DNA from 2 places in the Streptomyces sp. NPDC043680 genome. Region 2 is predicted to be linked to the other one. Evidence: predicted binding sites of a transcription regulator. Region 2 holds the regulator's gene; the other holds the start of a gene.
What was found. The regulator HspR, encoded in region 2, represses chaperone genes until heat shock. The targets are predictions, from matches to a motif close to TTGAGNNNNNNNNNCTCAA.

Region 1 (11,603 bases), on a different contig from region 2:
GAAGACCGACACCACGACCAGCGTGCCCAGCTTGGTCTTGATCGAGAAGGGGGAGTACGGCCTCAGCTGGTGGGCGGGCCGGGGCCGCGGCGGGCGGCCCGTACCGGGGCCCGTGCCGGGGCCTGTTCCGGAGCCCGTACCGGGGTGCATGCCGCGGCTCATGCCTGGGCCGGGGTCTCCAGGGCGTACCCGACGCCGTGGACCGTACGGATCCGCTCCGCCCCGATCTTGCGGCGCAGGGCCTTGATGTGGCTGTCGACCGTACGGGTCCCGGACGCGTCGGCCCAGTCCCACACCTCGGCCAGCAGCTGCTCCCGGGAGAGCACCGCCCGCGGGGTCCCGGCCAGGCACACCAGCAGGTCGAACTCGGTCGGGGTCAGGTGCACGTCCTCGGACTGGACCCGGACCCGGCGCTGCGCGTGGTCGATCTCCAGGTCGCCCAGCCGCAGCGTGGCCCCGCGCGGGGCGTGCGCGGCGAGCGTCGCCCGCTCCACCCGCCGCAGCAGGACGTGGACCCGCGCGGCCAGCTCGCGCATCGAGAACGGCTTCGTCATGTAGTCGTCCGCCCCGACCCCGAGCCCGACCAGCATGTCCGTCTCGTCGTCGCGGGCGGTGAGCATCAGCACCGGCACCGGCCGCTGCGCCTGGACCCGGCGGCAGACCTCCAGCCCGTCGAAGCCGGGCAGCATCACGTCGAGGACCAGCAGCTCGGGCTGCCAGCTCTCGGCCGCCGCCACGGCCGCGGGGCCGTCGAAGGCCGCCTGGACCTGGAAGCCCTCGGCGCGCAGCCGGGCCGCGATGGCATCGGCGATGGTGCGGTCGTCCTCGACCACGAGCACGCGCCGCTGAGCGCCGGGAGTGGCCGCGGCCCCGCTGTGGGTGGTGTGTGTCTGTTCCATTTCCGCCCCTGAAGATCCGCGTAATGGGGTGCAGCGTAGAGGAGCCACCGGCCTGCGGCTATGCGGGGTTCGGACAGGCCAGGCGGCGGAACCGATGATTCCGATTCCGTCGGGAATGGGGATATGACGGGCCATGCCGGGTGCCCGGCCGCCCTCGGGAGACGGGGCCGGCCGCGCGGCGGGGCCGGGCACCGCCCCCGGTTTGTGGGCCTCCTACAGGACGCCGCCCGCCCGCGGCCTCAGCCGCTCTCGAACGGGGGCAGCACCGCGAGCACCTTCTGCAGCCCCGGCGGCACCGACCCGTCGGCGGTGGCCACCTCGAAGCCGGCGTGCACGAAGGCGTACGTGAACCCGTCGAACACCGTCGGACCGCCGCGCACCACCCGGGGCAGGTGCGCGAAGTCCGCCTCTGCGAGCGCGGTGCGCAGCCCCGCGAGCCGGTCCGGTGACAGCTTCCCGCTCCCCTCGGGTCCGCCTTGCCCGTCCAGCCGGGTCCACGAGCCGTCGCCCCTGATCAGCAGCGTGTGCGTCCTGCCCGCGAAGCCGCCGCTGCGGGTGACCGTGACCAGGCGTTCCGCCGCGGAGGACGGGGCCGGGGAGGCGGGCGGCCCCGAGGCCGACGCCGGGGGCGACGGGCTCGCGGGCGGCGCGCCCGTCGGGCCGGGCGCCGCAGACGAGAGGGCCGTGGCCCCGGGGGCGGGCGGCGCCGACGGGGTCACGGCCGCCGAGGCCGTCCCCCCGGAGCCGGACCCGCCGCCGGAGCCCGCACCGCATCCGCCCAGCGCCACCGCGCCGAGCAGTACCGCCGCCACTCCTCGCACCGCACGCACACCCCACCCCCACGGGTCCTCGGGTCGACCCCCGAGTATGGAGTCGGCACCCCCCGTACGGAAAGCACCAGGAGGACGACATCCGCAGCATCGCCCCCTGGCGCTGGCTGCCTGCGCTGCTCGCCGTGCTCCTCGGCCTCTGGGGCCTGCGCCGCGGCGGCAGCATGTGGCGCGACGAGTCCGTCACCTGGCAGGTGGCGCACCGGCCGCTCGGCGGCATCGGCGAACTGCTGGGCCAGGTCGACGCCGTGCACGGGCTGTACTACCTGCTCATGCACGCCGTCTTCCTCGTGGGCGGAGACGGCCTGTGGACGCTGCGCCTGCCCTCCGTCGCCGCCACCGCCCTCGCGGCGGCCGGCGTGGCCGCCATCGCCCGGCGGCTCGCGGGGGAGCGGGCCGCGCTGTTCGCCGGGGCCGTGTACGCCCTGCTGCCGCCCGTGCAGATGTACGCCCAGGAGGGGCGCTCGTACGCCCTGGTCGCGGCCGCGGTGGTGTGGGCCACGTACCTGATGCTGTGCGAGCGGTGGACGGCCTACACGGTGGTGCTGCTGATGGGCTGCTGGCTCCACGAGTTCGCCGCCCTCGTCCTGCTCGCGCACGCCTTCCGGGGCCGCCGCTTGCGGGGCTGGCGCCGCAGCGCCGCCGTCGTGGCCGCCCTGCTGCTGCCGCTGGCGGTGGTCACCGCCCGGCAGGCCCAGCAGCAGCTCGGCTGGCTCGGGCGGCCGAGCTGGCAGGACTGGGCGGCGTACGCGGTGGTCGGGGTCGTGTCGCTGCTGCTCGCCCGCGGGACGGCGGTGCGGGAGCTGGCCGGCGTGGCCCTGCCGCTCGTCCTGCTGCCGCCCGGGCTGCTGATGGCGGTCTCGCTGGTCCACCCCTGGTACGTCGACCGGTACGTGCTCTACGCCCTGGCCGGGCCGGCCCTGCTGGCGGGGGCCCGGCTGTCCGCGCTCCGGGTGCCCGCGCTCCGGGTGCCCGCGCTCCGGCCGTCCGGGGCCGGGTTCCGGTGGTGGGGGTCCTGGGCGCTGGCCGCGGTCCTGCTCGTGCCGTCCGGCTGGTGGTCGGCGTGGCTGCGTACGCCCGAGAGCCGCAAGGACGACGTCCTCGCGGTGGCCGCCGCGGTCCGGGAGCGGGCCGTGCCCGGGGACGCGGTGCTGTTCCTGCCGGCGCGGCGGCGCGAGTGGCTGCTGTCCTCGCCGGACGTGTACGGGGGCCTGTACGACCTGGCCCTGGACCGCACCCCGGCGGCCTCGCACACCCTCCAGGGCACCGAGCTGCCCGCGGACCGGATATGGGCCCGCCTGGTGGACGCACCCCGGGTGGTGGCCCTCCTGGACCCGCCTGACCAGCCCCGCGACCGCACCCCCGCGGAGGCGGTCAAACGCCAGACCCTGGCCGCCCACTTCGAACTGTGCTCCCTGACGCCGGCCCGGGGCGCCCGGATCGCCGTCTTCGCCCCACCGGGCCGCTGCCCCGCGAAATGAGCGGTGCGGCAGGATGGCGCCACCGATCACGTACCAGGCTCCGGGGGGCGCGCCGCAATGACCAGTGACGAGAACGGGAACGCGGGGGCCCTGCCGGGGCCGCTGGTCGACGTGCGGTGGCTGGGGGAGCGGCTCGGTGCGCCCGGGCTCGTCGTCCTCGACGCCTCCGTCGGCGCCCACCGCGGTGCCGCCCTGCGGATCCCGGGGGCGCGGCCCTTCGACCTCGACGGCGACCTCTCCGACCACGAGGCCCCCGCCCCGCACACCATGCCCGCGCCCGAACGGTTCACCGAAGCCGTACGCGGCCTCGGCATCGACGACACCAGCACCGTCGTCGTCTACGACGGCGCCGGCATCTACTCCAGCGCCCGCGCCTGGTGGATGCTGCGCGCCATGGGCTTCGACCGGGCCGCCGTCCTCGACGGCGGGCTGCCCGCCTGGGTCGCGGCGGGGCTGGACGTGGAGAGCACCGCCCCCGCCTACGCCGGGCCGGCCGGCTCGTTCACCGCCCGGCCCCGCCCCGGGCTGCTGGTCGACCGTACCGCCGTCCGCGCGGCCCTGGCCGATCCGGCCGCGGCCGTACTCGACGCCCGGACCCGCGAACGCTTCGCCGGCACCGCCTCCGAGCCCCGCCCCGGGCTGCGCGGGGGCCACATGCCGGGCGCGGTCAATCTGCCCTTCGGGGAACTCCAGCGCGACGGCGGCCGGATGCGGCCCGCCACCGAACTGCGCCAGGCCTTCGCCGCGTTGGCCGCAGACCGCGAAGAGCTCTACTTCAGCTGCGGCTCGGGGGTGACGGCGTGCGTCCTCGCCCTCGGCGCCACCCTCGCCGGCTACACGCACCTGGCGGTCTACGACGGCTCCTGGACCGACTGGGCCATGGACCCGGAGCTCCCGGCGGTGACCGGCCGGAGGGCCGAGTTCTTCCCCGGCACCACCACCGAGCGGGAGTTCGACGTGCCCGCCACGGGCGAGGAGCGGCGCATGCTGGCGGGGTTCCTCGCCGCCCAGCGCGCCACGCTGGAGCTGAAGTGCGCGGGCCTGGAGGGCGCGGACCTGGCGCTGCGTTCCGTGGAGCCCTCCACGCTGTCGCTGCTCGGCCTGGTCCGCCACCTCGCGGACGTGGAACGCCGGTGGTTCCGGCGCGTCCTCGCCGGGGAGGAGGCTCCGGCGCTGTACTCCTCGGAGGCCGACCCGGACGGGGACTTCGACCGCGTACAGGCCGGCCCGGCCGCCGTCGCGCAGGCGTGGCAGGCCTGGCGCTCGGAAGTGGCGTTCGCGGAGGCCTTCGTCGCGGACGCCCCGCACCTCGAGGTCGAGGGCGAGGACGCGTGGCGCGGACGGGTCTCGCTGCGTTGGGTGCTGCTCCACCTGATCGAGGAGTACGCGCGCCACAACGGCCATGCCGACTTGCTGCGCGAGCGGATCGACGGGGCCGTCGGCATCTGACGCAGGAGCGGCCGGCACCGCAGCGGCCCGCCCGCGGCGGCCCGGCATGCCATGTTCGCCCCGGGCGAACGGGGGTTGGGGAACATCGGGAGGCGCACATGCATTGAGTCGGCATAGCTCAACTTCACTGCCGGAGGGAAGATCATGGCTTCGACGTCCGTAACGCTCACTCTGCCCGTGCTGCCGCTCGACGACGAGGTCGTGCTGCCCGGGATGGTCGTCCCGCTCGAACTGTCCGACGCCGAGGTGCGGGGGGCCGTCGAGGCCGCCCAGGCGGCGGGCGGGAGCGGGAAGCCCCGGGTGCTGCTCGTGCCGCGCGTCGACGGGAAGTACGCGGGCACCGGTGTGCTCGGAACCGTCGAGCAGGTGGGGCGGCTCTCCGACGGGGACCCCGGGGCGCTCATCCGCGGCGTCGGCCGCGTCCGGATCGGCGCCGGCACCACCGGCCCCGGCGCCGCGCTCTGGGTCGAGGGCGAGAGCGTGGACGAAAAGCTCGCCGAGCCGCTGCCCGGGGCCGTGGCCGAGCTCGTCAAGGAGTACAAGGCCCTCGCCACCAGCTGGCTCAAGAAGCGCGGCGCCTGGCAGGTCGTGGACCGGGTCCAGCAGATCGAAGGCGTCTCCGCCCTCGCCGACAACTCCGGCTACTCGCCGTTCCTGACGGTGGCCCAGAAGGTGGAGCTGCTGGAGACCGCCGATCCCGTCGCGCGGCTCAAGCTCGCCGTCAAGTGGCTCCGCGACCACCTCGCCGAGCAGGACGTCGCCGAGTCCATCGCCAAGGACGTCCAGGACGGCGTCGAGAAGCAGCAGCGCGAGTTCCTGCTGCGCCGTCAGCTGGAGGCGGTCCGCAAGGAACTGCGCGAGCTGAACGGGGAGAAGGAGGGCGAGGAGTCCGACGACTACCGCACCCGCGTCGAGGCCGCCGACCTCCCCGAGAAGGTGCGGGAAGCCGCCCTCAAGGAGGTCGAGAAGCTGGAGCGGGCCAGCGACCAGTCCCCCGAGGGCTCCTGGATCCGGACCTGGCTGGACACGGTGCTGGAGCTGCCGTGGAACGAGCGGACCGAGGACGAGTACGACATCCGCGGGGCCCGGGCCGTCCTCGACGCCGAGCACGCCGGGCTGAGCGACGTGAAGGACCGCATCACCGAATACCTCGCCGTACGCAAGCGCCGCTCCGACCGGGGCATGGGCGTCGTCGGCGGCCGCCGCGGCGGGGCCGTGCTCGCGCTCGTCGGGCCGCCCGGTGTGGGCAAGACCTCCCTCGGGGAGTCCGTCGCGCACGCCATGGGCCGCAAGTTCGTCCGCGTCGCCCTCGGCGGCGTACGGGACGAGGCCGAGATCCGCGGCCACCGCCGGACGTACGTCGGCGCGCTGCCCGGCCGGATCGTCCGCGCCATCAAGGAGGCCGGGTCCATGAACCCGGTCGTGCTGCTCGACGAGATCGACAAGGTGGGCTCCGACTTCCGCGGGGACCCCGCCGCCGCCCTGCTGGAGGTCCTGGACCCGGCCCAGAACCACACCTTCCGCGACCACTACCTGGAGGTGGAGCTCGACCTCAGCGACGTGGTCTTCCTCGCCACCGCCAACGTACTGGAGGCCATCCCGGAGGCCCTCGCGGACCGCATGGAGCTCGTCCGCCTCGACGGCTACACCGAGGACGAGAAGATCGTCATCGCCCGCGACCACCTGCTGCCCCGTCAGCTGGAGCGGGCCGGCCTGGAAGCCGACGAGGTGGTCCTGGAGGAGGACGCCCTGCGCAAGCTCGCCGGGGAGTACACCCGCGAGGCGGGCGTGCGCACCCTGGAGCGCTCCATCGCGCGGCTGCTGCGCAAGGTGGCCTCGCAGCACGAACTGGGCGAGCGGGAGCTGCCCTTCCGGATCGGCGCCGACGACCTGCGCCCCCTCATCGGCCGGCCGCACCACGTCCCCGAGTCCGGGCAGGACCCGGCGGAGCGGCGCACCGCCGTCCCCGGGGTGGCCACCGGCCTCGCGGTGACCGGCGCGGGCGGCGACGTGCTCTTCGTCGAGGCCTCGCTGGCCGACCCGGAGACCGGGGCCGCAGGGCTCACCCTCACCGGCCAGCTCGGCGACGTGATGAAGGAGTCCGCGCAGATCGCGCTCAGCTTCCTGCGCTCGCACGGAGCCGAGCTGGAGCTGCCGGTGGCCGACCTGAAGGACCGGGGCGTGCACATCCACTTCCCGGCGGGCGCCGTGCCCAAGGACGGCCCGAGTGCGGGCATCACCATGACCACCGCGCTCGCCTCGCTGCTGTCCGGCCGGCAGGTCCGCACGGACGTGGCGATGACCGGCGAGGTCTCGCTGACCGGGCGGGTCCTGCCGATCGGCGGTGTCAAGCAGAAGCTGCTCGCCGCGCACCGGGCCGGCCTGACCACCGTGATCATCCCGAAGCGCAACGAGGCCGACCTCGACGACGTCCCGTCCGAGGTCCTGGAGGGGCTTGAGGTGCACCCGGTGACGGACGTGCGTCAGGTCCTGGAACTGGCGCTGGCGACGGCCGGCGCCCAGGCGGTGGCCACCGCGGCCTGACCCGCCGGGGCGGCCCGGGCTCCCGCTGCGGCGGGGTCCCGGGCCGCCGCCGTACCCGCTGCGAAATACTGGAGTCCTCGGGAACCCCCACTCGGACACAGACTCAGACAGCGGGAGCGGAACGTGCACGGGAGCGAAGACCAGGAGTTCCTTGCCCTGGAGCGGGAGCTGTCCGTCTTCCTCCGGCGGGCCCGCGCCTCCTCCGGGGAGATGGCCCGTGCCCTCCACCCCGAACTGGAGCCCGCCGCGTACGGCCTGCTCGTCCGCCTGGAGGCCGCCGGCCGGCAGCGGGCCACCGACCTCGCCGCCTACTTCGGGGTCGGCAAGGCCACGATGAGCCGGCAGCTGCGCGCCCTGGAGGTGCTCGGGCTGGTGGCCCGCGAGCCCGACCCCGCGGACGGCCGGGCCTTCCTGGTCGGCCTCACCGAGGAGGGCCGGGAGCGCTTCCTGCGCGTCCGCGGCGCCCGGCGCGAGCAGTACATGCGCAAGCTCGCCGACTGGGACCGCGGCGAGGTCGCGGAACTGGCCAGGCTCCTCAACCAGTTGAACCAGGGCGAGGACTGAGCGGACCGAAGCGACCGAGCGGACCGGGAGGGCTGAGCGGACCGAGAGGCCTGAGCGGGCCGGGCGGCCGGCTGCGCCCGGCCCCTACAGCTCCGCGTACGCCGCAGAGGCATCGTCGTGGCGCTTGCCCCGGGACGGGGTGCGCTGCGGATCCGACTCCAGGGCGCGCACCCGGCCGATCAGCCCCGCCGCCCCCTCCTTCCGCAGCACGGCCAGGCACTGCGCCCAGTCGCCCTCCCCGAACGTGTCCGTCCACCGGCTCGCCCCGTCGGTGAGCGCGGCCAGCGCCCGCACCCGCTCGCGCGGGGTCCGGCCGGTCACCGCCCGCGCCGCCACCGCAGGATCCGCGGCCGCCGTGAAGAAACCGCCCTCTCTGTTGCGCAGCGTGTCCGCCGAGGCGTTGGTCCGCAGCAGCTCGCGCGGGACCCGGTCGAGCCGGTCGTCGAGCACCGCCGTCACCGCGCCCCCGGGGTCCTGGAGGAGGAGGACGGAATCCGAGAGCACCAGGTGCTCCACGTACGCCTCGTCCCAGCGGACCAGCACCACCGTCGCCTGCGGAGTGCGCACGTGAGAAAGGTCACAGGTGTGGCGGTGGGAGTCGGCCGTGTCGCGGATCGCCTCCGCCAGGATCCGGTCCAGCGGCATGTCCCGCCGCGAACCGGACAGTTCGGTCAATCGGCCGCCGAGCCGCGCCGCGAACCACGGCACGCCGTGCGCGCAGCCCGCCTCGCCGTCCGGCGGGGTCACCCCGTCCAGGGCGACCAGGACCCCGCCTCCCACCGCCGGAATCGCCGCCGACAGCCAGTCCTCATTGGGGCGTTCCGGGTTGCCGGGGACCGAGGCGAGGTCGATGCGCATGCGGACATTCTGCCCGCCGGGCCCCCCGCGGACGGGCAAGGTCCGTACCAGAGGGGGAAGGGCGGGGCGGGCCGTGCCCCAGGCCCCGCGAACGTGCGGGCGGGCATACTGCCAAAGCCCCCATAGATCTTTCAACCACCCGTCCACGGCGGCGCCCTGACCTCACCCCGCCGAGTTGGTCGCCAACTCATCCGTGATGTTCACTCGTTCGAGTGGCCGGGTGGGCGATGTCAGGCTCTGTCCCCAACACACTGCGAAGGTCTGAGGCGGTACGAGGGGGCAGGGGGCGTTTACTTGTTGACCGGCCGTTACCTCGGCCACACGAGTAGACGAGCACGAGCACACGTACAGGATTGCGAGCACCGGTGCAGAAGAAGCGGTCTCGGAAGAACGGCACCGCCACCGACGGACCCGCCCCCGCAGGACCCCGTGTCCGCGTGCGCAGCAGGCTGGTCGTCGGCGTGGCCGTCGCCGGCCTCACCGTCCTCGCGGCCGGCGCGCCCGCCGTGGTGTCCGCGACACGGGAGCTGAACGACTCCCAGCAGCTGGTCACCCTCGCCGAGCAGACCCGGCACACCCTCACGCTCGCCCACCTCCTCGGCGACGAGCGCGACGCCGTCGTCGAGTACGTGGCCAAGGGCCGTCCCGGCGGACAGGCCAAGGCGCCCGTCCAGGAGCGCATCCTCCTCACCGACCGGCAGCTCGCCGAGATCCGCTCCGAGGCCGACGAACCGCTCGCCCGGAGCCTCAGCCGCATCGCGGCCGTCCGCTCCGAGGCCGTCGACGGCAAGGGCAGCGCCCTCGCCGCCCACCAGGCGTACGCGGGCGCCATCGCGGAGGTGCTGGCCCCGGGCGACCGGCTCGCCGTGCTCACCCCGCCCCGTGCCGGCGCCGCCCTGGTCACCACCCGCCCGCTGGCCCCCCTCGGCCAGGCCGTGGAACAGGCCTCGGCCACCCGTGGACTGCTGCTCGCGGCGCTGGCCGTCCCCCGCGGCGAGCAACCCCCCAACTCGGCGGTCGTGGACGAACTCACCGCCGCCGCCCAGCGCGCCCGCGTACGGGAACAGGCGGCCCTCGACGACTTCGCGCGGGCCGCCCGACCCGACGTGCGCCAGACCCTCGCCGCCACCGTCACCGGTCCCGAGGTCAAGACGGCCGACGACCTCCTCAAGCGGCTCACCGAACGGCCCACCCTCACCTCCGCCGACCGCAAGCTCGACGGCGCGGCCGTCGGCCCGCCGCTCACCGCCCGGATCGAGCGGATCCGGAGCGTGGAGGCCACCCTCGCCGGGCAGCGGGCCACCGCCCTCGCCACCTTGCGGGACGACGACGTGACCCGGCTGGAGCTGCTGGTCGGCGCGCTCGGCGCACTGTTCCTCTTCGTCGTCGGCGTCTCCACGGCCGTCGCCCGCTCGCTCACCCGGCCCCTGTCGGTGCTGCGGCGCGGCGCCGCCCGGCTGGCCACACCCGAGGGCTCGGTCGAGCCGGTCCGCTTCACGGGCCGCAACGACGAGTTCGCCGAGGTCGTCCGCCACCTGAACGCGGTCCGGGACCAGACGGTGTCCCTGCACACGCGGATCGCCGGCCTCGACGCCGACCAGCGCCGCCTCATCGGCCGCAACGAGGCGCTGACCGCCGGCCGGGAAGCACTGGAGCAGGAGCTCAAGGAGCTGCGGGCGGGGCTGGAGGAGCACCGCCGCATCATGTCCACCACCTCGGTCTCCCTCTCCCTGCGCACCCTCGGCCTGGTGGAGCGGCAGCTCACGGTCATCGAGGAGCTGGAGTCCAAGGAGCAGGACCCGGACCGGCTGGCGACCCTGTTCAAGCTGGACCACCTCGCGACGGTGATGCGCCGCCACAACGAGAACCTGCTCGTGCTCGCCGGACAGGAGACCGGCCACGGCGCCGGAGCCCCCGCGGTGCCGCTGGTCGACGTGATGCGGGCCGCGGTCAGCGAGATCGAACGCTACGAGCGGGTCGACCTCGCGGGGCTGCCGTCGTTCACCCAGGTGGCCGGGCACGCCGCGGACGACATCTCGCACGTCCTGGCCGAGCTGCTGGAGAACGCGACGACCTTCTCGCCGCCGGACGCCAAGGTGAGGGTGTCCGGCTGGCAGCTGGACTCCGGCGACGTCGTGCTGTCGGTGGTGGACGCGGGCATCGGAGTCACCGAGGACCGGCTGGAATCGCTGAACTCCCGGCTGGCGACGCCCGAGGCCTACGACGAGGAGCCCGAGGCGGAACACGGCCTGGGTCTCGGCCTGTACGTGGCCGGCCGCCTGGCGGCCCGGCACGGCGTCACCGCGGAACTGCGCGCCGGCCGGCACGGGGGCACGGAGGCCCTGGTGGTCGTCCCCGCGGCGCTGCTGCCGACGACCCCGCCGGCCACCCCGGTCCACACCTTCGCCGCACCGGACCGGCCGGAGCTGCGGCTGCCGGGTGTCATCGCCGAGGCCAACGAGCACACGCTCCCGCCCCGCACCCGGCCGCAGCCGGAACCTCCGGCGGCGGAGCCGGCGTCGGCCCCCGCCGGGGCCGAGGCCGGGGCCGAGGCCGAGGCCGAACTCGGCCTTGAGCCGGAGGCGGCCGCGACCGAGCTTTGGCCGGAGCCGGAGCTCGGGTTCGGAACGGAGGCGGAGCTCGGGCAGCAGCTGGAGCTCGGGCCGGAGCCTGAGGCGGCCGCGGCCGAGCTCTGGCCGGAGCCGGAGCCGGAGCCGGGGCTCGGGCTTGAGCCGGAGGCGGCTGCGGGGGCCGGAACGGAGCCCGATCGGGAGCTGCCGGCCGAGGCCGCGCCGGAGCCTGCCCAGGATGGGCACGGCTCCGCCGGGGCCGAGGGCGCGCTGCCGCCCCCGGAGCAGGTCTTCACCGTCCCGGCCCCGGCTCCGGCCGGGCCGGAGCCCGCCCAAGAGCTCCTCGCGCGGGTCGTCCCCGACGGCGCGGACGAGGCCTTCGCAGGGTTCGACCCCGCCCCGGCGTCC
Region 2 (11,603 bases):
ACGCCGGGACGCGGAACGGCCGGTCCCCTGGTCGGGGACCGGCCGTTCCGGTGTCGTACGCGGGCCTGGCCTGCCTACTTGGCGCTCTCGCCCGCAGTCTCCGGCTTCGCCCCGGGCTCGGCCTCAGCGGCCGCGGCCGACTCTGCCGCGGGCTCGGCCTTGGGCGCAACCTCGGGCTCGGCCGCAGCCGCAGCCGCAGTCTCCGGCTCAGCCTCGGCCTCCGCGCCGCTCTTCGCCTTGGCGTCCGCCTCGGCCTCGGCCGTTGCAGCAGCCTCCGCCTCCGCGTCGGCCTTCGCCTTGGCCTCCGCCTCCGCCTTGGCCTTCGCTTCGGCGGCCTTGGCCTTGGCCTCGGCCTCCGCGGCGGCAGCAGCCTCCGCCTCGGCCTCCGCCGCGGCAGCAGCCTCGGCCTCCGCGGCGGCGAGCGCCTCCGCGTCCGGCTCCGGGGCCTTCACCGACTCCAGGAGCAGCTGGGCCACGTCCACCACCTGGACGGACTCCTTCGCCTGGCCCTCGTTCTTCTTGCCGTTGACCGAGTCCGTCAGCATCACCAGGCAGAACGGGCACGCCGTCGACACGATGTCCGGGTTCAGGGAGAGGGCCTCGTCGACGCGCTCGTTGTTGATGCGCTTGCCGATCCGCTCCTCCATCCACATCCGCGCGCCACCGGCGCCACAGCAGAAGCCGCGCTCCTTGTGACGGTGCATCTCCTGCTGGCGCAGGCCCGGGACGGCGCTCATGATCTCGCGCGGCGGCGTGTAGACCTTGTTGTGCCGGCCCAGGTAGCACGGGTCGTGGTACGTGATCAGCCCGTCCACCGGCGTCACCGGCAGCAGCCGGCCCTCGTCGATCAGGTGCTGGAGCAGCTGCGTGTGGTGGATGACCTCGTACTCGCCGCCCAGCTGCGGGTACTCGTTCGCGATGGTGTTGAAGCAGTGCGGGCAGGTCGAGACGATCCGCTTCGCCGACTTCGGCTTCTTGGTCGACGGGTCCTCGTCGTCCTCACCGAAGGCCATGTTCAGCATGGCCACGTTCTCCTGGGCGAGCTGCTGGAACAGCGGCTCGTTGCCGAGGCGGCGCGGGGAGTCGCCGGTGCACTTCTCGTCGCCGCCCATGATCGCGAACTTCACGCCCGCGATGTTCAGCAGCTCCGCGAAGGCCTTCGTGGTCTTCTTCGCCCGGTCCTCCAGCGCGCCGGCGCAGCCGACCCAATAGAGGTAGTCGTACTCGGACAGGTCCTCGGCGTCCTTGCCGACGATCGGGACCTCGAAGTCGACCTCCTTGGTCCACTCCACGCGCTGCTTCTTGGCGAGGCCCCAGGGGTTGCCCTTCTTCTCCAGGTTCTTGAGCATCGTGCCCGCCTCGGACGGGAACGCGCTCTCGATCATCACCTGGTAGCGCCGCATGTCGACGATGTGGTCGATGTGCTCGATGTCGACCGGGCACTGCTCCACACACGCACCACAGGTCGTGCAGGACCACAGCACGTCCGGGTCGATGACGCCGTTCTCCTCGACGGTCCCGATCAGCGGGCGCTCGGCCTCGGCCAGCGCGGCGGCCGGGACACCGGCGAGCTGCTCCGCCGTGGCGCGCTCCTCGCCCTCCATCGTCTTGCCGCCGCCCGCGAGCAGGTACGGGGCCTTGGCGTGCGCGTGGTCGCGCAGCGACATGATCAGCAGCTTGGGGGAGAGGGGCTTTCCGGTGTTCCAGGCGGGGCACTGCGACTGGCAGCGGCCGCACTCGGTGCACGTGGAGAAGTCGAGGATGCCCTTCCAGGAGAACTGCTCGACCTGGGAGACGCCGAAGACGTCGTCCTCGCCCGGGTCTTCGAAGTCGATCTGCTTGCCGCCGCTGGTCATCGGCTGGAGTGCGCCGAGGGCGGTCGCACCGTCCGCGTTGCGCTTGAACCAGATGTTCGGGAAGCCGAGGAAGCGGTGCCAGGCGACACCCATGTTGGTGTTCAGCGAGACGACGATCATCCAGATCAGCGAGACGCCGATCTTGATCATCGCGGTGAAGTAGATGGCGTTCTGCAGGGCGCCGAGCGAGAGGCCCTTGAAGGCCAGGACCAGCGGGTACGAGGCGAAGTACGCGGCCTCGTAGTGGTCCACGTGGTGGATCGCGCCCTCAAGGCCGCGCAGCGTCAGGATCGCGAGGCCGATGGTCAGGATCACGTACTCGACGAAGTACGCCTGCCAGGCCTTGGAGCCGGCGAAGCGCGACTTGCGGCCCGCCCGGGAGGGCAGCGACAGCAGGCGGATGGCGATCAGCACGGCGATGCCGAGGATCGTCATGATGCCGATGAACTCGATGTAGAGCTCGAAGGGCAGGAAGCCGCCGACGACCGGCAGCGTCCAGTCGGCCTGGAAGAGCTGCCCGTACGCCTGGACCAGCGTCGGCGGCAGCGTCAGGAAGCCGATCGCGACGAACCAGTGCGCGAAGCCGACGATGCCCCAGCGGTTCATCCTGCTGTGGCCGAGGAACTCCCGGACGAGGGTGAGCGTTCGGGCCTTCGGGCGGTCCGTGCGGCTGCCTGCCGGCACGGGCTGTCCGAGCTTCACGAACCGGTAGATCTGCGCCACGGCTCGGGCGAGCAGCGCGACGCCGACCACGGTCAGGACCAGCGACACGATGATCGCGGCGAGTTGCATGGGAGGGCTCCTCGGGCGGGACTTACTAAGCGGTAACTTATTGAGTCAAGGCTTGAGGTTACCCATTCTCCGCCGCGCAATGTAGGCGTGCGTGCGGTGATCTGTGTCGCTCAGGCATGCCTGTGTCGACAGGCCGCCCGAGGGGTCCGGGCCAGGATCGCGAGATCCATCCCAAGCCAGTGGCTCTCCACATAGTGCCGGTCCAGCAGCGCCATCTCCTCCCAGGGGAGGTCGGAGCGCGCACTGACCTGCCACAAGCCGGTCATTCCGGGCCGTACGAAGAGCCGGTCCGCGCAGTCCGTACGCACCTGCGGGCGGGGCCCGACCAGCGACATCTCCCCCCGCAGCACGTTCAGCAGCTGCGGCACCCCGTCCAGGGCGCACCACTCCACGGCCGCCCCGATCCGCCCCGCGCCCCGCGTGTGCAGCCGCCAGGTGCGGAACGGCCGCCCGCCCAGCCCCACCGCCGGCTCCCGTACGAAGACCCGCCCGCCCCGGGCCGCGCACAGCAGCCCGGCGGCGAGCAGCAGCGGGACCAGGAAGACGGGGAGCAGTACGAGGGCCCCGAGCAGGTCGAAGACCCGCTTCGCCGAGCAGTCCGGCAGGGCGTTCCGGGCGGGCGTGCGGGCGGGGTGGACGGCCGGCCCGGGGTCGGACGGCGGGCGCGGCGAGAGCAGGCGCAGGGGCATGGGGGCACCGTGCCAAGCGGCTCCGGCGGTTCCGGTGCGCCGCGCGGCGGGGCCGCCCGCCGTCGCCCGCTCGGCCCCCACGCCCGCCGGCCGGCCCGCCCGCTGGCCGTCCGCAGCGCCCGTCCGGCTCCTCCGCCGCGCCCGTCCGGCCCCTGCTACGCCGTCGGAGCTGTACGCGCGCCCTGCCGGATTGTGCCTGCTCACGGCCGGGGTGAGCGTAAGGGTGGCGTAAGAGTTGAGCCGCCTGGACTCAGGTCTGTTGACGCCGAGGCGGCGGTACTGCATCCTTGAGTCTGTTGCACTCAAGTCAGCTGGAGGAATCAAAATGGCACGTGCGGTCGGCATCGACCTGGGCACCACTAACTCCGTCGTCAGCGTTCTCGAAGGCGGCGAGCCCACCGTCATCACCAACGCCGAGGGCGCCAGGACCACGCCGTCCGTCGTCGCCTTCGCCAAGAACGGCGAGGTCCTCGTCGGCGAGGTCGCCAAGCGCCAGGCGGTCACGAACGTGGACCGCACCATCCGCTCGGTGAAGCGCCACATGGGCACCGACTGGAAGATCAACCTGGACGGCAAGGACTTCAACCCGCAGCAGATGAGCGCCTTCATCCTGCAGAAGCTGAAGCGCGACGCCGAGGCCTACCTGGGCGAGAAGGTCACCGACGCGGTCATCACCGTCCCGGCGTACTTCAACGACTCCGAGCGCCAGGCGACCAAGGAGGCCGGTGAGATCGCGGGCCTGAACGTCCTGCGCATCGTCAACGAGCCGACCGCGGCCGCCCTGGCCTACGGCCTCGACAAGGACGACCAGACCATTCTCGTCTTCGACCTCGGTGGCGGCACCTTCGACGTGTCGCTCCTGGAGATCGGCGACGGTGTCGTCGAGGTCAAGGCCACCAACGGTGACAACCACCTCGGTGGCGACGACTGGGACCAGCGCGTCGTCGACTACCTGGTCAAGCAGTTCCAGAACGGCCACGGCGTCGACCTGTCCAAGGACAAGATGGCCCTGCAGCGTCTGCGCGAGGCCGCCGAGAAGGCGAAGATCGAGCTGTCCTCCTCCACGGAGACCACGATCAACCTGCCGTACATCACGGCCTCCGCCGAGGGCCCGCTGCACCTGGACGAGAAGCTCACGCGCTCGCAGTTCCAGCAGCTGACGGCCGACCTCCTGGAGCGCTGCAAGACCCCGTTCCACAACGTCATCAAGGACGCCGGCATCCAGCTGTCCGAGATCGACCACGTGGTCCTGGTCGGCGGTTCCACCCGCATGCCGGCCGTCGCCGAGCTCGTCAAGGAGCTGACCGGCGGCCAGGACGCCAACAAGGGCGTCAACCCGGACGAGGTCGTCGCCATCGGCGCCACCCTCCAGGCCGGTGTCCTCAAGGGTGAGGTCAAGGACGTCCTGCTCCTCGACGTGACCCCGCTGTCCCTCGGCATCGAGACCAAGGGCGGCATCATGACCAAGCTGATCGAGCGCAACACCACGATCCCGACCAAGCGGTCCGAGATCTTCACGACGGCCGAGGACAACCAGCCGTCGGTGCAGATCCAGGTCTACCAGGGTGAGCGTGAGATCGCGGCGTACAACAAGAAGCTCGGCATGTTCGAGCTGACCGGCCTGCCCCCGGCCCCGCGCGGCGTTCCGCAGATCGAGGTCTCCTTCGACATCGACGCGAACGGCATCATGCACGTCACGGCCAAGGACCTCGGCACGGGCAAGGAGCAGAAGATGACCGTCACCGGCGGCTCTTCGCTCGGCAAGGACGAGGTCGACCGGATGCGCCAGGAGGCCGAGCAGTACGCGGAGGAGGACCACCGCCGTCGCGAGGCCGCCGAGACCCGCAACCAGGCCGAGCAGCTCGTCTACCAGACGGAGAAGTTCGTCAAGGACAACGAGGACAAGGTCCCGGCCGAGGTCAAGACCGAGGTCGAGGCCGCCGTCGCCGAGCTGAAGGAGAAGCTCAAGGGCGAGGACACGGCGGAGATCCGCACCGCGACCGAGAAGGTCGCCGCGGTCAGCCAGAAGCTCGGCCAGGCGATCTACGCCGACGCGCAGGCCGCCCAGGGCGCGGCCGGTGCCGCCGGTGACGCGGGCCAGGCCGGAGCGGCGGACGCCGGCGACGACGTGGTCGACGCCGAGATCGTCGACGACGAGAAGCCGAAGGGCGGCGCTGCCTGATGTCGGAGGAGACCCCGGGTTTTGACGAGAAGCCCGAAGTCCCCACCGGCGCCACGCCTGACGACGCCGAGCCGAAGGCCGCCGACTCCGCCAAGGAGGAGGCGGCGGCCCCGGCCGGGGACTCCGGAGCACAGGACACTGCCCTGCTGGCGCAGCTGGACCAGGCCCGTACGGCACTCGCCGAGCGGACCGGGGACCTCCAGCGGCTCCAGGCCGAGTACCAGAACTACCGCCGCCGGGTGGAGCGGGACCGGATCGCCGTCAAGGAGATCGCGGTCGCGTCCCTCCTGACGGAGCTGCTCCCGACCCTGGACGACATCGGCCGGGCACGGGATCATGGCGAGCTGGTCGGCGGCTTCAAGTCGGTGGCCGAATCGCTGGAGACGGCCGCCGCCAAGATGGGGCTGCAGCAGTTCGGCAAGGAGGGCGAGCCCTTCGACCCGACGATCCACGAGGCCCTGATGCACTCGTACGCGCCGGACGTCACCGAGACGACCTGCGTGGCGATCCTGCAGCCGGGGTACCGAATCGGCGAGCGCACGATCCGCCCCGCGCGGGTCGCGGTGGCCGAGCCCCAGCCGGGCGCGGCCCCGAAGTCCGAGTCGGCCGAGGCCGACACGCCGTCGGACAAGGACACGGATGCCCCCGACAAGGGCTGATGTTGAACCAGTAAAGGCACGGGAGGAGGGACACCGGGGATGAGCACGAAGGACTTCGTCGAGAAGGACTACTACAAGGTCCTCGGTGTCCCGAAGGACGCGACCGAGGCCGAGATCAAGAAGGCGTACCGGAAGCTCGCACGCGAGTTCCACCCGGACGCCAACAAGGGCGACGCCGCGGCCGAGGAGCGCTTCAAGGAGATCTCCGAGGCCAACGACATCCTCGGCGACCCCAAGAAGCGCAAGGAGTACGACGAGGCCCGCACCCTGTTCGGCAACGGGGGCTTCCGCCCCGGCCCGGGCGGGGGCGGCTCGTTCAACTTCGACCTGGGGGACCTGTTCGGCGGCTCCCAGCCGGGCGGCGGCGCGGGCGGCGGCTTCGGCGGCGGCCTGGGCGACGTCTTCGGCGGGCTGTTCAACCGCGCCGGCGCGGGTGCGGGCACCCGTACCCAGCCGCGCCGCGGCCAGGACATCGAATCGGAGGTCACCCTCTCCTTCACGGAGGCGGTGGACGGGGCCACGGTCCCGCTGCGGATGTCCTCCCAGGCCCCCTGCAAGGCCTGCTCGGGCACCGGCGACAAGAACGGCACGCCCCGGGTGTGCCCGACCTGCGTCGGCACCGGCCAGGTCTCCCGCGGCAGCGGCGGCGGCTTCTCGCTGACCGACCCCTGCGCGGACTGCAAGGGCCGCGGCCTGATCGCGGAGCACCCCTGCGAGATCTGCAAGGGCAGCGGACGGGCCAAGTCCTCCCGCACCATGCAGGTCCGGATCCCGGCGGGCGTCTCCGACGGCCAGCGGATCCGGTTGCGCGGCAAGGGCGGCCCGGGCGAGCGCGGCGGCCCGTCCGGCGACCTGTACGTGGGGGTCCACGTGGACAGCCACCCGGTCTTCGGCCGCAAGGGCGACAACCTGACGGTGACCGTGCCGGTGACGTTCGCGGAAGCAACGCTCGGCGCCGACATCAAGGTCCCGACGCTGAACGGCCCCGCGGTGACGCTGAAGCTGCCGCCCGGCACCCCCAACGGCCGGACGATGCGGGCCCGCGGCAAGGGCGCGGTCCGCAAGGACGGCACCCGCGGGGACCTGCTGGTGACGGTGGAGGTCGCGGTCCCCTCGGAGCTGTCGGACAAGGCCCGCGAGGCGCTGGAGATGTACCGCGAGGCGACGGGGGCGGAGGACCCGCGCGCCGTGCTGTTCGAGTCCGCGAAGGGAGCATGACATGGACGGCCGCCGACGGCAGGCCCGGTTCGGTAGCGGGGCGTACGAGCTGACCGACGAGACCCCGGTCTACGTGATCTCGGTGGCCGCCCAGCTCTCGGGGCTGCACCCGCAGACCCTGCGCCAGTACGACCGCCTGGGCCTGGTCTCCCCGGACCGGACGGCCGGCCGCGGCCGGCGCTACTCGGCCCGCGACATCGAACTGCTCCGCACGGTGCAGACGTTGTCCCAGGACGAGGGCATCAACCTGGCCGGAATCAAGCGGATCATCGAGCTGGAGAACCAGGTCGCCGCGCTCCAGCAGCGCGTGGCCGAGCTCTCGGCGGCGGTGGACGGCGCGGCGGCCGTGCTCCAGCAGCGCGAGGCCCAGGTGCACGCGTCGTACCGGCGGGACCTGGTCAAGTACCAGCCGCCCGTGGCGGGCAACGCCCTGGTCGTCTGGCGGCCCGCGCCGAAGCGCCAGGCCGACTGACCGCAAGGCCGCCCGGCGCGACCGTTCGCTGACGCACACTCAAGGCCCCGTCCGGTTCCCGGGCGGGGCCTTCGCGACGTCAGTCGTTCTCGTCCTCCAGGATCCCCGAACGGGCGATCAGGAAGCCCAGTTGGGCTCTGCTGCCGCTGCCGAGGTGGCTGGCGAGCTTGGCGATGTGCGCCCGGCAGGTCCGGACGTTCATGCCCAGCCGGCGCGCGATGGCCTCGTCCACGTGTCCCTCGACGAGCAGTTGGGCGATGGTGCGCTGCACCCCGGAGATGCCGCTGCGGGTGTGCTGGTACGTCACTTCCTCCTGGAGCGGCACGGCCCGGTGCCACAGCTGCTCGAACACCTTGATGAGGTAGTCGACCAGGCCCGGGTGGCGCAGCTCCAGGGCGACCTGCCGGTCGTCGCTGGCCGGGATGAAGGCGACCGTCCGGTCGAAGATGATGAGGCGCTCGAACAGCTCCTCCAGCGTGCGCACTTCGACCTTGCCGGCCTTGAGGAGGTCGACGTAGGCGAGCGTGCCGCGGCTGTGCCGGACCGTGTGCTGGTAGAGGGTGCGGATGCGCACGCCGCGGTCGGTCAGCGGCTGGTCGCGCTCCAGGGCCTCCGTCAGCTCCAGGCTCGGGCGGGCGCCGCCGGGCTGGATGGTGAGCATTTCCGTGTGACACTCGGCGGTGGCGAGGTTGAGGGCCGCGTTGATGGGGTCGAAGCCTTCGAGCACGGTGATGGCGTGGGTGCTCGCCGGGTTCTGCGCGCTGATGGCGAGAAACGGCTCGAAAGCCTCGGACAGTTCGAGGGAGTCGCGGCGCCGGTCGCGGATCTCCCGTTCGATCGGATGCAGCCGCTGTGCGAGGGCGACGGCGGGGGGAACCGGGCGGAGCGAATTGACGTCATCAGGGTCTGGCTGCAACAACGCCAGATCGAGCAGACAAGGCGCCGTCTTCACGTCCCCACGTGCAATGCGTCCCGTGCGCAGCGCGCTGGTGTAGAGCCGCGCCCCCTCACTGCACAGCTCGGTGACCGAGTGGGGATGTGTCGCTTTTGTTCTGTTTATGGTCAAATCTCCACCCCCCAGGGTCCTGAACATGCAAGAACATGATGCATCGTCCCTGTGGCAGCAACGTGCCTGAATGAGCCATCGTCTGACAGGCGGGGGAGAGGATTTCATCAAGTGAGGACGAAGCCGACCATGAACAAGAGAATGCTTCGCTCGGCGCTTGCCACCGTCATCTTCTCGGCGCTGGCCGGTCTGGGACTTGCCGGAGTCACCTTGGGGGGCGCCACGGGAGGTGCCGCGGACGTGCATGCGGCGCCGCTGGAGGACAGTGGATGGCGTGCGGCACCGATGGACAGCGGATGGCGGTCCGCGCCCGCCGATGCCGATCCAGCCGCCCTTGTCGTGGAGAACGCGGGATGACCCCCGACGACCGCGGTTTCCGACGTGAAATGGCTTCCGCCTACCGATCCGGTTGGCAGTTCATCGATCTCGCCACGGCCATCCCCCACCCCGGCGACTCGTTGATGGTCACCCTGTTCGGCCAACCGATCGTCGTCACGCGCGAGGAGGACGAGGACGTCCGGGCGTACCGCTGCCTGCGCCGCCCCCGCGGCGCGCCGCAGCCCGTCCGCTGCGAGGTGCGCTACGGCATGGTCTTCGTGAACCTTGATCAGCGCGACCACCAGCTCTTCGAACCCGATATCACCACCGCCACCCCCCGCAGTGCCTGAAGCGATTCCCCCGTCGTTGCAGATCGCTCCAGGTGCTTCCCCCACACAACGGCGCCATCGTGGACCTGACCACGGTGGCGCCGTTGTGATGTCCGCGTCCAGGGGTTGAACGCGACTTCTTTCCGGCCCGGGCTCAGGCGCGTCCCATCGCCCGGTCGAGGGTGATCTCCAGGACGACCCGGTCGGGATTGGGCGAGGGCATCCGCCCGTACCGCTCGGCGTAGCGCGCCACGGCCTCGGCCACCGCGGCCTCGTCCGTACGGACCACCGCGCGGCCCTCCAGCGTCGCCCAGCGGCGGCCCTCCATCTGGCACACCGCGACCCGGGCCGAGCCCGGTGCCGTCGCCTGGGCCGCCAGGACGTTGCGGACCTTCTTGCTGTGCTTGTTGCTGATCACCCGGGCCAGGCCGGCCTCGGGGTCGTACGTCACGCCCACCGGCACCACGTGCGGGGTGCCGTCGGGGCGGGGCGTGGTCAGCGTGCAGACGTGCCGTTCCCGCCAGAAGGCGAGGTATTCGGGCGTCGGGTTGAGTACGTCGTGGGACATGCGCCGCAGCGTATCCACGGGCGGCGGCTACCCTCACCACCTTGAGTGGAATAGACTCAACTTTGCGCACGTTGAGCTTGTCAGTATTCGTTTCGTATGGAGAGGGAGAGGAGAAGCCGCCCGTGGACGCCGAGCTGACCAACAGGAGCCGGGACGCGCTGAACGCGGCCACCAGCCGGGCCGTGAAGGACGGCCACGCCGACCTGACCCCCGCACACCTGCTGCTGGCCCTCCTCGCCGGCGAGGACAACGAGAACATCACCGACCTGCTCGTCGCGGTCGACGCCGACCAGGCCGCCGTCCGGAGCGGGGCCGAGCGGGTCCTCGCGGGCCTGCCCAGCGTCACCGGCTCCACGGTCGCGCCCCCGCAGCCCAGCCGCGACCTGCTCGCCGTACTGGCCGAGGCGGACGGCCAGGCCGAGCGCCTCGGTGACGACTACCTCTCCACCGAGCACCTCCTCATCGCCATCGCCGCCAAGGGCGGCGCGGCCGGTGAGGTCCTCACCCGGCAGGGCGCGACGGCGCAGAAGCTGCTGGACGCCTTCGAGAAAGCACGAGGAGGACGGCGGGTGACCACCCCCGACCCGGAGGGCCAGTACAAGGCCCTGGAGAAGTTCGGCACCGACTTCACGGCGGCTGCCCGCGAGGGCAAGCTCGACCCGGTCATCGGCCGCGACCAGGAGATCCGGCGCGTGGTCCAGGTTCTGTCGCGCCGTACGAAGAACAACCCGGTGCTCATCGGCGAGCCCGGCGTCGGCAAGACCGCCGTCGTCGAGGGACTCGCGCAGCGCATCGTCAAGGGCGACGTCCCCGAGTCCCTGAAGAACAAGCGGCTCGTCGCCCTCGACCTCGGCGCGATGGTCGCCGGCGCGAAGTACCGCGGCGAGTTCGAGGAACGCCTGAAGACCGTCCTCGCCGAGATCAAGTCCAGCGACGGCCAGATCATCACCTTCATCGACGAGCTCCACACCGTCGTCGGCGCGGGCGCCGGCGGGGACTCCGCCATGGACGCCGGCAACATGCTCAAGCCCATGCTGGCCCGAGGCGAGCTGCGGATGGTCGGCGCGACCACCCTCGACGAGTACCGCGAGCGGATCGAGAAGGACCCGGCGCTGGAGCGCCGCTTCCAGCAGGTGCTGGTCGCCGAGCCGACCGTCGAGGACACCATCGCCATCCTGCGCGGCCTCAAGGGCCGCTACGAGGCGCACCACAAGGTCCAGATCAACGACAGCGCGCTGGTGGCCGCCGCGACCCTCTCCGACCGGTACATCACCTCCCGCTTCCTGCCCGACAAGGCCATCGACCTGGTCGACGAGGCCGCGTCGCGCCTGCGCATGGAGATCGACTCCTCCCCGGTGGAGATCGACGAGCTCCAGCGCGCCGTGGACCGGCTGCGCATGGAGGAGCTGGCGCTGAAGAACGAGTCGGACCCGGCCTCGCGCGAGCGCCTGGAC

Region 1: a site for HspR is predicted at 4,763-4,781, ahead of lon (endopeptidase La). Genes of this name have one in related genera too.

Annotation. Positions count from the first base shown of each region.
Region 1 is NZ_JBWKCE010000001.1:269,664-281,266, reverse strand. Features, by position in the region: gene AC0666_RS01255 (HAMP domain-containing sensor histidine kinase) at 1-162, opposite strand, end outside; gene AC0666_RS01250 (response regulator transcription factor) at 159-899, opposite strand; gene AC0666_RS01245 (hypothetical protein) at 1,139-1,711, opposite strand; gene AC0666_RS01240 (glycosyltransferase family 39 protein) at 1,855-3,210, shown strand; partial or broken gene AC0666_RS01235 (sulfurtransferase) at 3,268-4,119, shown strand; gene AC0666_RS01230 (DinB family protein) at 4,195-4,659, shown strand; gene lon (endopeptidase La) at 4,804-7,203, shown strand; gene AC0666_RS01220 (MarR family winged helix-turn-helix transcriptional regulator) at 7,327-7,767, shown strand; gene AC0666_RS01215 (hypothetical protein) at 7,852-8,625, opposite strand; gene AC0666_RS01210 (sensor histidine kinase) at 9,063-11,603, shown strand, end outside.
Region 2 is NZ_JBWKCE010000003.1:446,849-458,451, forward strand. Features, by position in the region: gene AC0666_RS08615 ((Fe-S)-binding protein) at 75-2,648, opposite strand; gene AC0666_RS08620 (sugar transferase) at 2,759-3,337, opposite strand; gene dnaK (molecular chaperone DnaK) at 3,663-5,519, shown strand; gene grpE (nucleotide exchange factor GrpE) at 5,519-6,178, shown strand; gene dnaJ (molecular chaperone DnaJ) at 6,218-7,396, shown strand; gene AC0666_RS08640 (heat shock protein transcriptional repressor HspR) at 7,398-7,868, shown strand; gene AC0666_RS08645 (helix-turn-helix transcriptional regulator) at 7,948-8,961, opposite strand; gene AC0666_RS08650 ((2Fe-2S)-binding protein) at 9,288-9,602, shown strand; gene AC0666_RS08655 (pyridoxamine 5'-phosphate oxidase family protein) at 9,736-10,149, opposite strand; gene clpB (ATP-dependent chaperone ClpB) at 10,272-11,603, shown strand, end outside.